DNA from 2 places in the Paenibacillus sp. FSL R5-0810 genome. Region 1 is predicted to be linked to the other one. Evidence: riboswitches for the same ligand, from Rfam matches in the RefSeq annotation. Region 1 holds a riboswitch; the other holds the start of a gene.
The links. Region 1 has a riboswitch for cyclic di-AMP ahead of MKX76_RS24815 (APC family permease). Riboswitches for the same ligand answer to the same signal wherever they lie in the genome.
Positions count from the first base shown of each region.

Region 1 (6,092 bases):
AAATGCTTGAAACCGACCCATGGATTCTCCCAAATTCTCGAGCCCGTAAACAGGTTGTAATCCATAAATCCGGTAATCACCCCGTACATCGGCAAATATGAGAATATGAAGACGAGGATGACTCCGGGAATGACCATAAGCTGGACATCCCATTGTTTCATGAAGCGGCGCAAGAAGCTGGAGCTGTGGATTCGGGGCCCCGGGGTAACCGTTGCCGGCCGCTGTTTCGGTGCAGATTGGGACATGTTGTTCCTCCCGCTTGAAAAATATAGTCAAGGCGCATGCGAACATCCTTGCGACACACGTTAACGCCAGCCTAAGGGCTGCGGTCTTTCGGACTTAAGGACATTCTAACCTTGGCGATGGGGTGAAACTATATAACAAACCCGCGATTTTTTATACTTCTGACGGATGATCGGTACGGACACAGCTTGAAAAAGTATAAAGTCTGCCTGCCCACGGCATAAAAAAAGATGCCGCCTAATGATAGACGGCATCTTGATCTTATCAATTACTTTTTTTGTATCGGTTAAATGGATCGTTTCAGGGCATTGCCCATCGCATTTGAAGCACTGCACCCCGCGCATTCATTTAGCTCCGTACCGCTTACGGCATTCGCGCATATTCCGATATCGGGGAGAGGCCTCCCCTTCGGCTTATGTGCGCTTGATCTCGACAACGGTCGAGAAGAAGGTTGCCCCCTCACCCATGTCTGCCAGCCTGTCCGGCGTAAGGGCATTGGCCCGCTGCTTCCGGCCCTCGCCTTCCCACCAGAGGCCTTGGCTGACCACGGTGCCCGGCAGCATCTTATCCACCACTTTGGCGCGAGCCTCGTAGGTTCCGCGATCGTTGAACACAACGATCGGATCGCCGTCGGCAATCCCGCGCTGCTCCGCATCCTCGGGATGGATCTGGAGCGTCGGCTCCTTCTCCATCTTCTGATGCTTCTCGACATTGGCAAAGGTCGAGTTCAAGAAATTGTGGTTCGGCGGGGAAATGAACATCAGCGGATACCGGTTCCCCCGTCCGCGCCGCACCCCGTCATAGCCTTCCTTCAGCGGCACATAGGTCGGCAGCGGCGGAAGCTTGGCTTCCGCCAGTCTGGCCGAATACAGCTCGATCCGTCCCGAAGGGGTCGGAAGCCGGTCCAGGAAGCTCTCGAGAGGCGTCATGTCCAGCTTGACATGGCGCTCTGCCTTCAGCCTGTCCAGGGTCACTCCGTTTAAATACGGATTATCGGGATTATCAAGCGCACGGGCAATCATCTCTTCTTCCGATTCCCGGAAGGCTTCTTCCTCAAATCCCATTGCCCGGCCGAGCAGGGAGAACAGCTCAACATTGCTCTTGCTTTCCCCCTGCGCCGGAATAACCGGCTCCTGAAGCTGAACGTATTGGTGCCAGTACGAGGCGTACAGGTCCGTGCTTTCAAAGGAGGAGGTGGCCGGCAATACGATATCCGCATACTTGGCCGTGTCCGTCATGAATAAATCGTGAACGACCGTGAACAGATCCTCCCGTGCAAAACCCTCTTTCACGCGCTCCGTATCCGGAGCAACCACCAGCGGGTTGCTGCAATAGACGAATACCGAGCGGATCGGCTTCTCGGTCATGGCCAGCGCTTCCCCGATCCGGTTCATATTAATCGTGCGCGCACCCGGGTTCGGCCGCAGATCCGGCCGTTCCAAAGCCTCGCTGTTCATGCTGTTGTAACCCCCGTTTGATTTGGCGGCCCCGCCGCCCCGCTTGAGCCACTGCCCGGTCAGCGCCGGCAGGGCCGCAATGCTCCGCACCGTCATGCCGCCGTTATCATGATGCTGCAGACCGTTGCCGATGTGAATGTAAGACACGCCGGCACGGCCGTACAGCTCGGCCAGCTTCGCCACATCGTCGGCCGGAATGCCCGTTACGGAAGACACGTATTCCGGCGTGTACGTCTTCACATGCTCCCTCAGCTCCTCATGGCCGATCGTATAACGTTCCATGAACGCCTCATCCACCAGCCCGTCCCGGAACAGGACGTGCATGATCCCGACGGCAAGCGCGGCATCCGTACCGGGATACAGCGGAATGAACCAATCCGCCCATTGGCCGGTCTGATTTTTATGAACATCGATGACGACGACCTTCGCGCCCCGCTTGCGGGCTTTTTCGGCGAGCACCACCTGATGCATGTTCGTGCTGACGATATTGCCGCCCCAGACGATGATCACATCGGCGTTCACCGTGTCTTCAGGGACCGTCCCCCCGTTGAAGCCCATGACCGATTTCCAGCCTTCGTTTCCGGCCGAATTGCAGATGGACTGCTTCAGCTTGCTGGCGCCCAGCCTGTTGAAGAAGCGGCGGTCCATGCCGTCTACGCTCAAGATGCCCATGTTCCCGTAGAAGCTGTAAGGCAGGATGCTTTCCGGACCATCCGTTTCAATCAGCGCCTTGTACCGGTCCGCGATTTCCCGGATAGCCTCGTCCCAGCTGATCCGCTTAAATAATCCGGCCCCTTTCGGGCCGGTCCGGCGCAGCGGATAGAGCACACGCTCCGGATGGTATACCCGGTGAGCCATATTGCGGACTTTATTGCAGATCGCGCCTTGCGTGATCGGATGGTCGGGGTTGCCTGTAACCTTTACGATCTTCCCGTTCTCTTTATGCAGCAGCAAGCTGCAAGTATCCGGACAATCCAGCGGGCAAACCGCCGGAAATACGCCGTGTTCCTGATGAATCAATTTGTCCTCTCCCCCTTGTGCTCCAGCCTCTTTCGTATCCCCTTATCTTAAAAAAAATCAGCCTTATCGTAAAGTCATACATTTTTTTCTAAAGATGTGATTCACCCCTCGAACTCCCGGGTATATTTCTATCAAGAGCAAGGATGAGAAACCCAGACCCTTTCTCCTCCTCGCCATATCATGGACCACTCCCAAAAATTCGCCATGCATGTATCTCCTCCCCCGAGATACGGCATGGCGAATTTACATTACGGGCGGCTCAAGAAGCGGCCGCGAATGCTCTGTTCGGCTTGCTTCTTCGATAGGAGCATCCTCTTTTATCTGCACGCCTACCTTTTCCCCTCACCGCGTTTTCTGCTTTCCCTACCGCGCTTTCAGTTTCCAAATCTTCGCATTCAGCGATTTATTGCGTAAATCTGCAAAATAATGATCCCGCGAAAGTCCGTATCCTATGTAATCGCTTACTTATGGATCATTCGGTTCCTTACTGCCGAAAATAGCGGCAAAAGGCCGTTTTACAATCGAATGCCGCAGGCGTAATATACTATTCAGATTTCAAATCCAATATAATCTCACAGTTGATTCGCCGAATTTCCAGAGAGGAAAATGGGGGAACCAAAGCGTATGCCTGCCGATGCGGCAGCCATACTATGGGGTGAATCCTGAATAACCGCGGCCGGTCCCGCGCGGCATCAGGTAGGGCGACTCTCGCGCCCGAATCCGACAGCTAACCTCGTAGGCGTTAATGGGAGGGTTGTGAACTTGTGCAAAAAACACAGGCTCTAACCTGTGTTTTTTCTATGCCAAAAATCGAAAAAATCGAAATGGAGATGCATCCCATGCCCGGCCCTTGACCATTCACCCAAGCCACATAGCTTTATGCTTTTTTGGGGAGAACGACCCAAAATCCAAATCGAATCGGTGGTGAAACACGATGCTATCTTCCATCAAGCGCTTCCTCATCGGAAGACCGCTCAAATCCAATGAATTAGGCGATCAAAAATTGAATAAAACCAAGGCCCTGGCGATTTTGTCATCCGATGCCCTGTCATCCGTCGCCTACGGCCCCGAGCAAATCCTGCTGGTGCTGATGACTGTCGGCGCGGCTGCCTATTGGTATTCCATCCCGATCGCCATCGGCGTTCTCGTCTTATTGCTGGCGCTGATCTTATCGTACAGACAGATCATCTTCTCTTATCCGCAGGGCGGTGGAGCCTATGTCGTGTCGAAACGGAATCTGGGCATGTATCCAGGCCTCGTTGCCGGAGGCTCCTTGCTCGTCGACTATATCCTAACCGTTGCGGTCAGCGTATCGGCCGGGACGGATGCGATTACGTCGGCTTTTCCCGAGCTTCGTCCCTATAACGTCGGGATCGCCGTGCTGTTCGTCCTGTTTCTTACTGTGCTGAACTTGCGGGGCGTGACGGAATCCGCCTCGATCCTGGCCTATCCGGTCTACCTGTTCGTGCTGGCCTTGTTTATTCTGATCGGCGTCGGTCTCTACGATATTGCAACCGGCCACGCTTCGCCGGACCTGCACACCAAGATCGGCACGCCCGTCGCCGGACTGAGCCTGTTTCTGCTCCTGCGGGCGTTCGCTTCAGGCAGCTCGGCGCTGACCGGGGTTGAAGCCATATCCAACGCCATCCCGAACTTCAAGGAGCCCGCGCCGAACAACGCCGCCAAAACCCTGGCCGCGATGGGCTCCCTGCTCGCCCTGTTATTTTCAGGGATCGTATTCCTGGCCTATTATTACGGGGTCAGCCCCAGCGAAGAGGTGACGGTTGTCTCCCAAATCGCCGAGCATACCTTCGGCCGGAACGCGCTGTATTATTTCATTCAGGGGACTACTGCGTTAATCCTGATCCTGGCCGCCAACACGGGGTATTCGGCATTTCCTCTGCTGGCCGTCAACCTGGCAAAGGATAAGTTCATCCCGCGAATGTTCACGGTCCGGGGGGACCGCTTGGGGTATTCCAACGGCATCATCATCCTTGGCCTTCTGTCCATCGTGCTGATCGTGGCCTTCGAGGGCAAAACCGAGCATCTGATCCCGTTGTACGCCGTCGGCGTATTCATTCCGTTTACTTTGTCGCAGACGGGAATGATGGTGAAGTGGATTCGCGAGAAGCCTCAAGGCTGGATCCCCAAGCTGGTCATTAACTCGACGGGGGCTGTTATCAGCTTTGCGGTAACGTTGATCTTTTTCTTCACGAAATTTGCCCAGGTGTGGTCGGTGCTTCTGTTTCTGCCGCTTATCATCTGGATTTTCACCCGGATTCGGAATCACTATGAGGCGGTCGCCGATCAGCTGCGGATTACGACCTGCGAGCCGGCAAAGCCGATCGAAGGCAACATCATTATCGTGCCGGTAGCCGGCATTACGCATGTGGTGGAGAACTCGCTCAATTATGCCAAATCACTGTCCGCTGACCAAATCATCGCCGTTTACGTGAACTTCGAACGGGAAGACCAGATTGCTTTCGAGGAAAAATGGAAGAAGTGGCAGCCGGACGTCCGGCTGGTGACGCTGCATTCGCCATATCGCAGCATCATCTCGCCGCTCACTAAATTCATCGACACGGTACAGCGCAAGGCCAGCGAGTCCGACTACCAGGTGACGGTCGTCATTCCACAGTTCATTCCGAAGAAGGGGTGGCACAACTTCCTGCACAATCAGTCGAGCTTGCTCATTCGCGCTCATCTGCTTTACCGGCGGGATGTTATTCTTACAACGGTTCCTTATCATTTGAAGAAATAGCTGCAGCCCGGACCCATGGCGGGGACGGGCTTTTTTCTGCCTTTGCATCCGGTTCGCTTCCCACATCCGCTCCCAAGCGGCTGATGCTGATTCTTCTGAGATGGATTGGGAAGAGACTGGTAATTACCGAAGGAAAGCGTACGCGCATGGCCGCCAACACCTTCGACATAGGCTTTTTTCTGGGGACAGGCAGCCTTAGGCTTTCAAAGCGTCTTATTTTTCTTTATAATGTCGGAATGGATGGGTCATGCATCGGGGAAATCTATCTAAATAAACATCTAGGAGACTCCATTTATGAGCTTGAAACACAATCTGCTTCGCAAGAAGCCGATTCCGCCTTTGACAGGCGGAGAAGTGCGTTCCGCATTGAAGAAACAGCTCGGCGTCATGGACTTGATCGTCCTTGGCGTCGGTTCTATCGTGGGAACGGGAATTTTCGTATTAACCGGCGTGACGGCCGCCACCCATGCCGGTCCGGGACTGATCTTGTCATTCCTCCTGGCAGGGCTGGTATGCGCCTTCTGCGCACTATGCTATGCCGAATTCGCCTCCACCGTGCCGGTAGCCGGCAGCGCGTATACGTACAGCTACTCCGCCTTTGGGGAAGGCCT
Region 1 covers NZ_JBBOCF010000001.1:5,597,470-5,603,561, reverse strand. The annotation lists gene MKX76_RS24825 (ABC transporter permease) at 1-245, opposite strand, end outside; gene MKX76_RS24820 (molybdopterin-containing oxidoreductase family protein) at 657-2,720, opposite strand; cyclic di-AMP (ydaO/yuaA leader) riboswitch at 3,295-3,477, shown strand; gene MKX76_RS24815 (APC family permease) at 3,655-5,481, shown strand; gene MKX76_RS24810 (amino acid permease) at 5,776-6,092, shown strand, end outside.

Region 2 (6,092 bases), 560 kb from region 1:
CCGGATTAATCAAAGACGCGATGGAGGCACCCTTGAGGATCATGCCCACCAGCACCGCGATAAGCCCGAGAATCAAACCTATAAGTGTTGAAATTTCCATGCTACACCTCATCCGTGAGAAATAAATAACGAATCCATTCGTTTTTAGCGGCTCTTGCGGCGAACCGCGCGCCTTTACGGGGCGTTATCCTATTTATCGTCAGATCGGGCTTTTTTTTTTAGTTGTAATTTCCGGTATAATAGAAGGAAGAGTAATCGAAGCTTAGCATGGCAGGAAGGAGTGATGGAGATGGGCGTAAAGCACGGAAGGGATTACGGCGAAATTCTGACCGAATTAACGGAAGCCGTTGGGCGTATTCCTGACAGCTATGTCTTCTTTGAAATGGATCCGGAGGATTGGGGCAGGCTGGAGGATGCCGAGCAGGCCGAGGTTCATGAGGCGCTGGCGGAGGATCTGTTCTATGCCTTGGGCACAGAGCCGGTCATTACGGTCGGCAGCGGGGTTGTCATGCATGATCGGACGAATCATCGGATACATATTTTGATCGGTGAGGAAGAGCTGGCATTCGTAGCGCTCGTGTAAGCCAGGGTTGGTTATCAAGGAATGAAGCATGGAATAAAATAGATGGAAGAAGCCCTAAGGACGTAACAATCGGCTTATGAAAGGTTTTTTTCGGGGAGGAATATAATGATGCTTTATACGCAGCAGGAAGTGGAGGCTCATCTAGAGAAGCTTGAAGGCTGGGAATTTGAACAGGGGAGATGGATTGTACGCAAGTACACCTTTTCCTCCTTCATGAAGGGAATCGCCTTTGTTGATGAGGTGGCAGCGATTTCGGAAGCTTTCGGACATCACCCCTACATCACCATTGATTATAAAACGGTGACGCTCCGCCTGACGTCATGGGATGACGGTGGCATAACGGCCGTCGACATCAAGGAGGCCCAGCAATTTAACGAAGTTTATGAGAAGAGCCGATCCAAGGATCTGAAGGATCCGGAATAGGCAATGTAGATTCGGGCAGCTGCAGAAGCGTTAGGCCCGAGAATTAAAAAACACGCTTGGATCCAAACAGCAGTCTGGGGATCCAAGCGTGTTTTGCGTAATAAGAGCTGATGGATTATTTTTTCTCAGCAAGGTACAGCGCGATGTTTGCAATTTCCTCAGGCTTCAGCTGATCCTTAAAGGAAGGCATTCCTTTACGTCCCTTGGTGACTACGTTAAAGATTGCGTTCGCATCCATATGTCCGCCTACTTGATTCAGAGCCGGACCTGCACCGCCCTGGAGCTGATCGCCATGGCAGGAGATACAGCTGGCTTTCAATGTAGCTTCAGCCGCAGCGGCATCCAAAGTAACCTCCGGCATGGTCGGCTTCTCTTCCTGCGCCACCTGCTCCTTGCCTGGAAGCGTAAACATCAGCGCAATAGCCAACGCACATGCGACGAAGAACAGTCCGCTCATGATCCATTTTTGCATCGTCATATCGTCCTTTCTATGTATACTGCACTTTTGCACTTGTCTTCATTATAAACCAACATCCTTACACATCATAGCCAGTTGTGACAAAAAAAGCAATGTTCAAGCCTGCCTTCATAAAAAGTACACAAAATTGTGCTTTTTCATATAGACAAGACTACTATTCCTCATTGGCCATCGGGTCATGCACCATGCAATAAAAAGACGCCATGCCCGTCGGCGTAAGGCGTTCGTACGTATCGGCAATGTAAAAGCCAGCCTTCCGGTAAGTCCGGATAGCCCGTTCATTCCAGGTAAGCACCTCAAGATCAATCTCGTCCGAAGGCCGGCGCCGCTTCGCCTCATCCACAATTGCCTGCACGAACCGTTTACCCATTCCCCGGCCGCACCAATCAGGCCGCATGCCCAGGCCTAGACGCGTAACGCCTGCCATAGGGAATAGCTGGGCAAACCCCCAGAGCTGATCCTGCTCATCCAGCACGGACAGGTATTGCTGCAGGCGGATGCCGGGATCCCCGAATTCCACCCCTAGTCCCTTCATCTGCTCCCAAGGAAGAAAGCCATATATATTATAGGGCGGGGGATAGGACCAGGTGCAAATTTCAGCGGCATGGGCTTCCTGCATGACCACGGTATGAAACGAGGGTAAATTCGCCTCCATCTAAATACTCCTCTCATTCAAAACAATTCCGTTAGAGAGAGAATACATGCTGCTGAGCGGGATTGCAAAGATAATAGCGCAGGGGGAAACGAAACTGAAGCTAAAAAATTTTCGATTGTTTATTCGTATTGCTGTTTAGGTTAATTCTGGAAGGGTAAATAAAATGTAAGCGCTCGGATTGGCCGAATCTTGTTGGTGGCTTTGAGCATACAGAATGAAAAAAATATTTTTGGATTTTCCGAAAAACATAGAACTTTTCCATGGCCTGAAACGTTATAGAGGTATAGACGAAAAATTATAGAAAAAAAGCCGCTGGGTGAGATCGGCACATCTCATGCTCCAGGGCTTATGGACATTCAGAAAAATTACGGTACAGTCAATTAATTGTAGTTCACGGCAAGGGACTTGTACGTGCTTTGGCTCATGATTCTCTTCGCGCCTACATAACGCTTCGCGTAGTAGCTCTGGCTGAGCGGGCTAACGATGACACCGCGCGAGGAGGAAGAATGGGCGAACTTCCCGCCACCGACATAAATGCCAACATGGGAAACGCCTCTGCCGGAAGTATTAAAGAATACGAGATCCCCGGCCTTCAGGTTGCTCTTCGATACCGCGGTACCTACCTTGTATTGTGCTGCAGAAGTGCGCGGCAGGGTGAGGCCCAGCTTCTTGTAAATATAGCTGGTGAATCCGGAGCAATCAAAACCCTTTGTAGTGGTTCCGCCGGTTTTATAAGAGACACCGATGGTTGGTTTGATAACGGTATTCAACTTGGAATCCGCGAAAGCGCTACCGGTTCCAATCGTGAGCGCAAGGGCCAAGCCTAAAGAGATGGCTGTTAACTTCTTCTTCAAAACAAAAAGCTCCTTCCATTGCCTGCGAGGTTAGCTTAAGGGTTCGGTTGAAGGTCCCCTATGATCCCTCTCTAGCGAGATCAATTCACCCAAAACGGATCCCCCGCTTCCCGTATGAAGACGGGAATTCGGCTTTTAAAAGATGTCGATGAACCCAATATGACGTTCCAACATGTTAACATGATGACAATAGTTACAATAAAAATGACAAAGTTGTTACTAACATATTCGTTATTTTAGCAGAGTATTAACAATTTGGCAAACGAGGAAAGTTGTTTTTTTAACAAAAATCCCTGTCCACATTGAAGTGGGACAGGGATTTTGTATAAATCATGGGAGGAGAATGTTGAGGATTCCGGTTGGATGTAGAAGTTATCGTTCGAAATCTATCCTTTTCGGAGGCTGCTTTAGCTTCCGGTTACAACCTTTTTACCACATTTAAACGATGAATGGTTGTTAATGAAATGTAACTTTTGTAACCGTTATGGATTTGAAGCTACGGACGCTCTCCATAAATGATATTGGGAAGAAATTCCCCATATTTGGAAGAGCCCGTTCAGGAAATAGGAGGCTTGCTGAATGATGAGTCCGATTAATCCCGCCCAGACCAGGGACGCCGAGCTGAACAGCAGGAGAATGACAAATGCGGCTCCACCAACAGAAATGGACAGCAGTACGGCCGTTCCCAGCTTGCGTATGAGCGCCGTGACGGATGCGATCATACCGAGCTCTCCGGTATGCCCGAACTGCATATACAGCAGCACAAGGCGAATAACATAGGTATAGAGGAACCAGGCCGCCGCGTAAGGCAGCACCCGGAGCAGCTGGGAAGGCTCCTGAATGGAGCCGAGCAGTGCCGGAAGAGCCTTGGGAATGATCCAGTAACCCGGCGCAACCGTAAGAACAAGCTCGATGAGATAGAACACCGTTACCGATTTCCAATGCTTCCGCATGCCGATGAAGAAGAACAGACCGCGTTCGCCACGGGCCTCCTGGTGGAGGTTGTAGAAGATGCCGGAGCGAATCAGCGGGGTAAGCACCATGCGGATGAGGAGCAGAGCGGCAAGGATCCAGCCGTAGGTATGAACCGTATTGCTGAGCGACAAGCTCATTTCGCCCTCATAGAAGAACAGGAGGCGGCTCAGCTCGTTAGGAGCCGGATCCGGGTACCGCATCAAAAGCGGGACGACGGCGGATTTCACTAGCCTGTACAGACAGTAGCCCCAGAGAAGACGGTACAAGAACAGTAGAATGGAGACGTATAATTGATCTTTAACACTGATCCAGCCTTGGCCTGCATAGCTTTTCATGTGCTCCCCCCTCACCACGACATGCTGCCGAACAGCGTCTCCACGAGCTTGGTAATGCCGAGATTCCAGCGTGTAACGACTTTCGGATCCATGCCAGCCTTCATATAGTTATTCATGTGTTTATTCTCCAGCATGATGGTATATTTCGGATCTACCATGGCCCAGGCGAGCGGTGTATGGTATTCCAGCGTATAAGTTACTTTGCCGTTCTTGCCGCTCCATGTCCGCTCAACAAGCTTGCCATCCTCAAAAGCAAACACAATCGGCACATCGGTAACATCGCCGCCCTTGCTCGTGATGTTTACGGTCGAAACAAACCGTGGGTGCGCTTGTGAGCCTTTATTTTTGGTTTTGATCTGGTCGATCGCGATGTCAGCCATTTGGCTGCCGTAAACGTACTGATCGAAATACGACTGCCATGAGGACTGGGTAACCTGTTCAACAACCTTCTGGAAGTCCGTCGTTGTCGGATGCTTGAAGCGGAATTTTTTGGCGTAGGTCATCATGATTTTATCCATCGTCTTGGATCCGACTTGTCGCTCGATGCCCTGGAGCACCAGCTTGCCGCGTGTATAGACGTTGAGTGCGTAATTTTCATGCGAGCTGTATTTCCAGGACTCCATCTTAAGCGGTTCAGGCGACGTAATGGATGCGCCTTGCGCCGCGGTATTGGATGTAATTCCGTACTGCTTCTCCATGACCTTCTCCTCGGCATAGGAAGCAAAAGCCTCGTCCAGCCATGCCTCTTCGAATTCGTTATTGGCTACGATGCCGTAGAAATATTGGTGGGCGATTTCATGGATGACGGTCCGCTCCAGCTCATATCCGGGCGAGTCGTTATTGGCTCCGAAGGCGGTGACCAGCGTCGGGTATTCCATGCCGCCTGCGCCGTTGCCGGAGTAAGGCGGGACAACGATGGATAATGTGGAGTACGGATAGGAGCCGTACCATTTGCCGAAAGAGGACAGCGCCGTTTTGGCTGTATCAAAATAACGCTCCTTCAAATCCTTATGAGCCGGATCAAGGTACAGCTTGATCCGGACGCCAGGGATACCCGGAGCGGAGTAAGCCTCTTCCGCTGTCACGAAGTTCGGCGAGGCGGCCCAGGCGAAGTCATGCACGTCATCCGCATAGAATTGGTAAATTTTCTCGCCGTTTGCTTTCTGCGCAGGCTTGGTCGGGAACCCGGTAGCGGCTACGATATAGTCCTCGGGTACACGAATCCGAACGCTATAGATGCCGAAGTTCGAGTAAAACTCCGAATTACCGTGATACTGATGTAAGTTCCAGCCTTCCTGGGTTCTTCCCCGCGTGCCGGCAGGCTCGTATACCGATATCTTGGGAAACCACTGGCCAGCCATGACAAAATCCTCGGTCCGGCCCATGCGCGCGAAAATCTTCGGCAGCTCTACCTCAAACTCCAAATGCAGGGTTATACTCTCTCCGCCTTTTACAGGCTTGGGCAACCGGAGTTTGGCAAGACTTTGATCTTTGATGTTCCCGTCATCCGGCTGAACAAACTGCAGTCGTTGCGTCAGGCCAAGGCCCTCGGTCGTTTTCACGTTCGTAATCTTCATCGACCCATAGCCGTTCTCAGGCATCGGATCGGATCGAAGCCTGCCTCCGGACTCCTTCATGAACGTCGTTTCATCGGATGCAAAGGCGTTCGGGTATAAGTGGAAGTAGAGCTCATTCACGCTTCTTTTGCCAGGATGGGTCCAGGTGACGGTCTGCTTGCCTTTCAGCTTGTTTTGTTCAGGCTCGTACCTTACATCCATGTGGTATTCGA
Region 2 covers NZ_JBBOCF010000001.1:5,034,154-5,040,245, reverse strand. The annotation lists gene motA (flagellar motor stator protein MotA) at 1-100, opposite strand, end outside; gene MKX76_RS22385 (hypothetical protein) at 290-583, shown strand; gene MKX76_RS22380 (4a-hydroxytetrahydrobiopterin dehydratase) at 692-1,006, shown strand; gene MKX76_RS22375 (c-type cytochrome) at 1,122-1,478, opposite strand; gene MKX76_RS22370 (GNAT family N-acetyltransferase) at 1,639-2,139, opposite strand; gene MKX76_RS22365 (C40 family peptidase) at 2,520-2,993, opposite strand; cyclic di-AMP (ydaO/yuaA leader) riboswitch at 2,998-3,137, opposite strand; gene MKX76_RS22360 (hypothetical protein) at 3,476-4,303, opposite strand; gene MKX76_RS22355 (M1 family metallopeptidase) at 4,315-6,092, opposite strand, start outside.
Region 2: it holds a riboswitch for cyclic di-AMP, as region 1 does, so the genes downstream of both, MKX76_RS22365 (C40 family peptidase) here and MKX76_RS24815 (APC family permease) in region 1, are expected to answer to the same signal.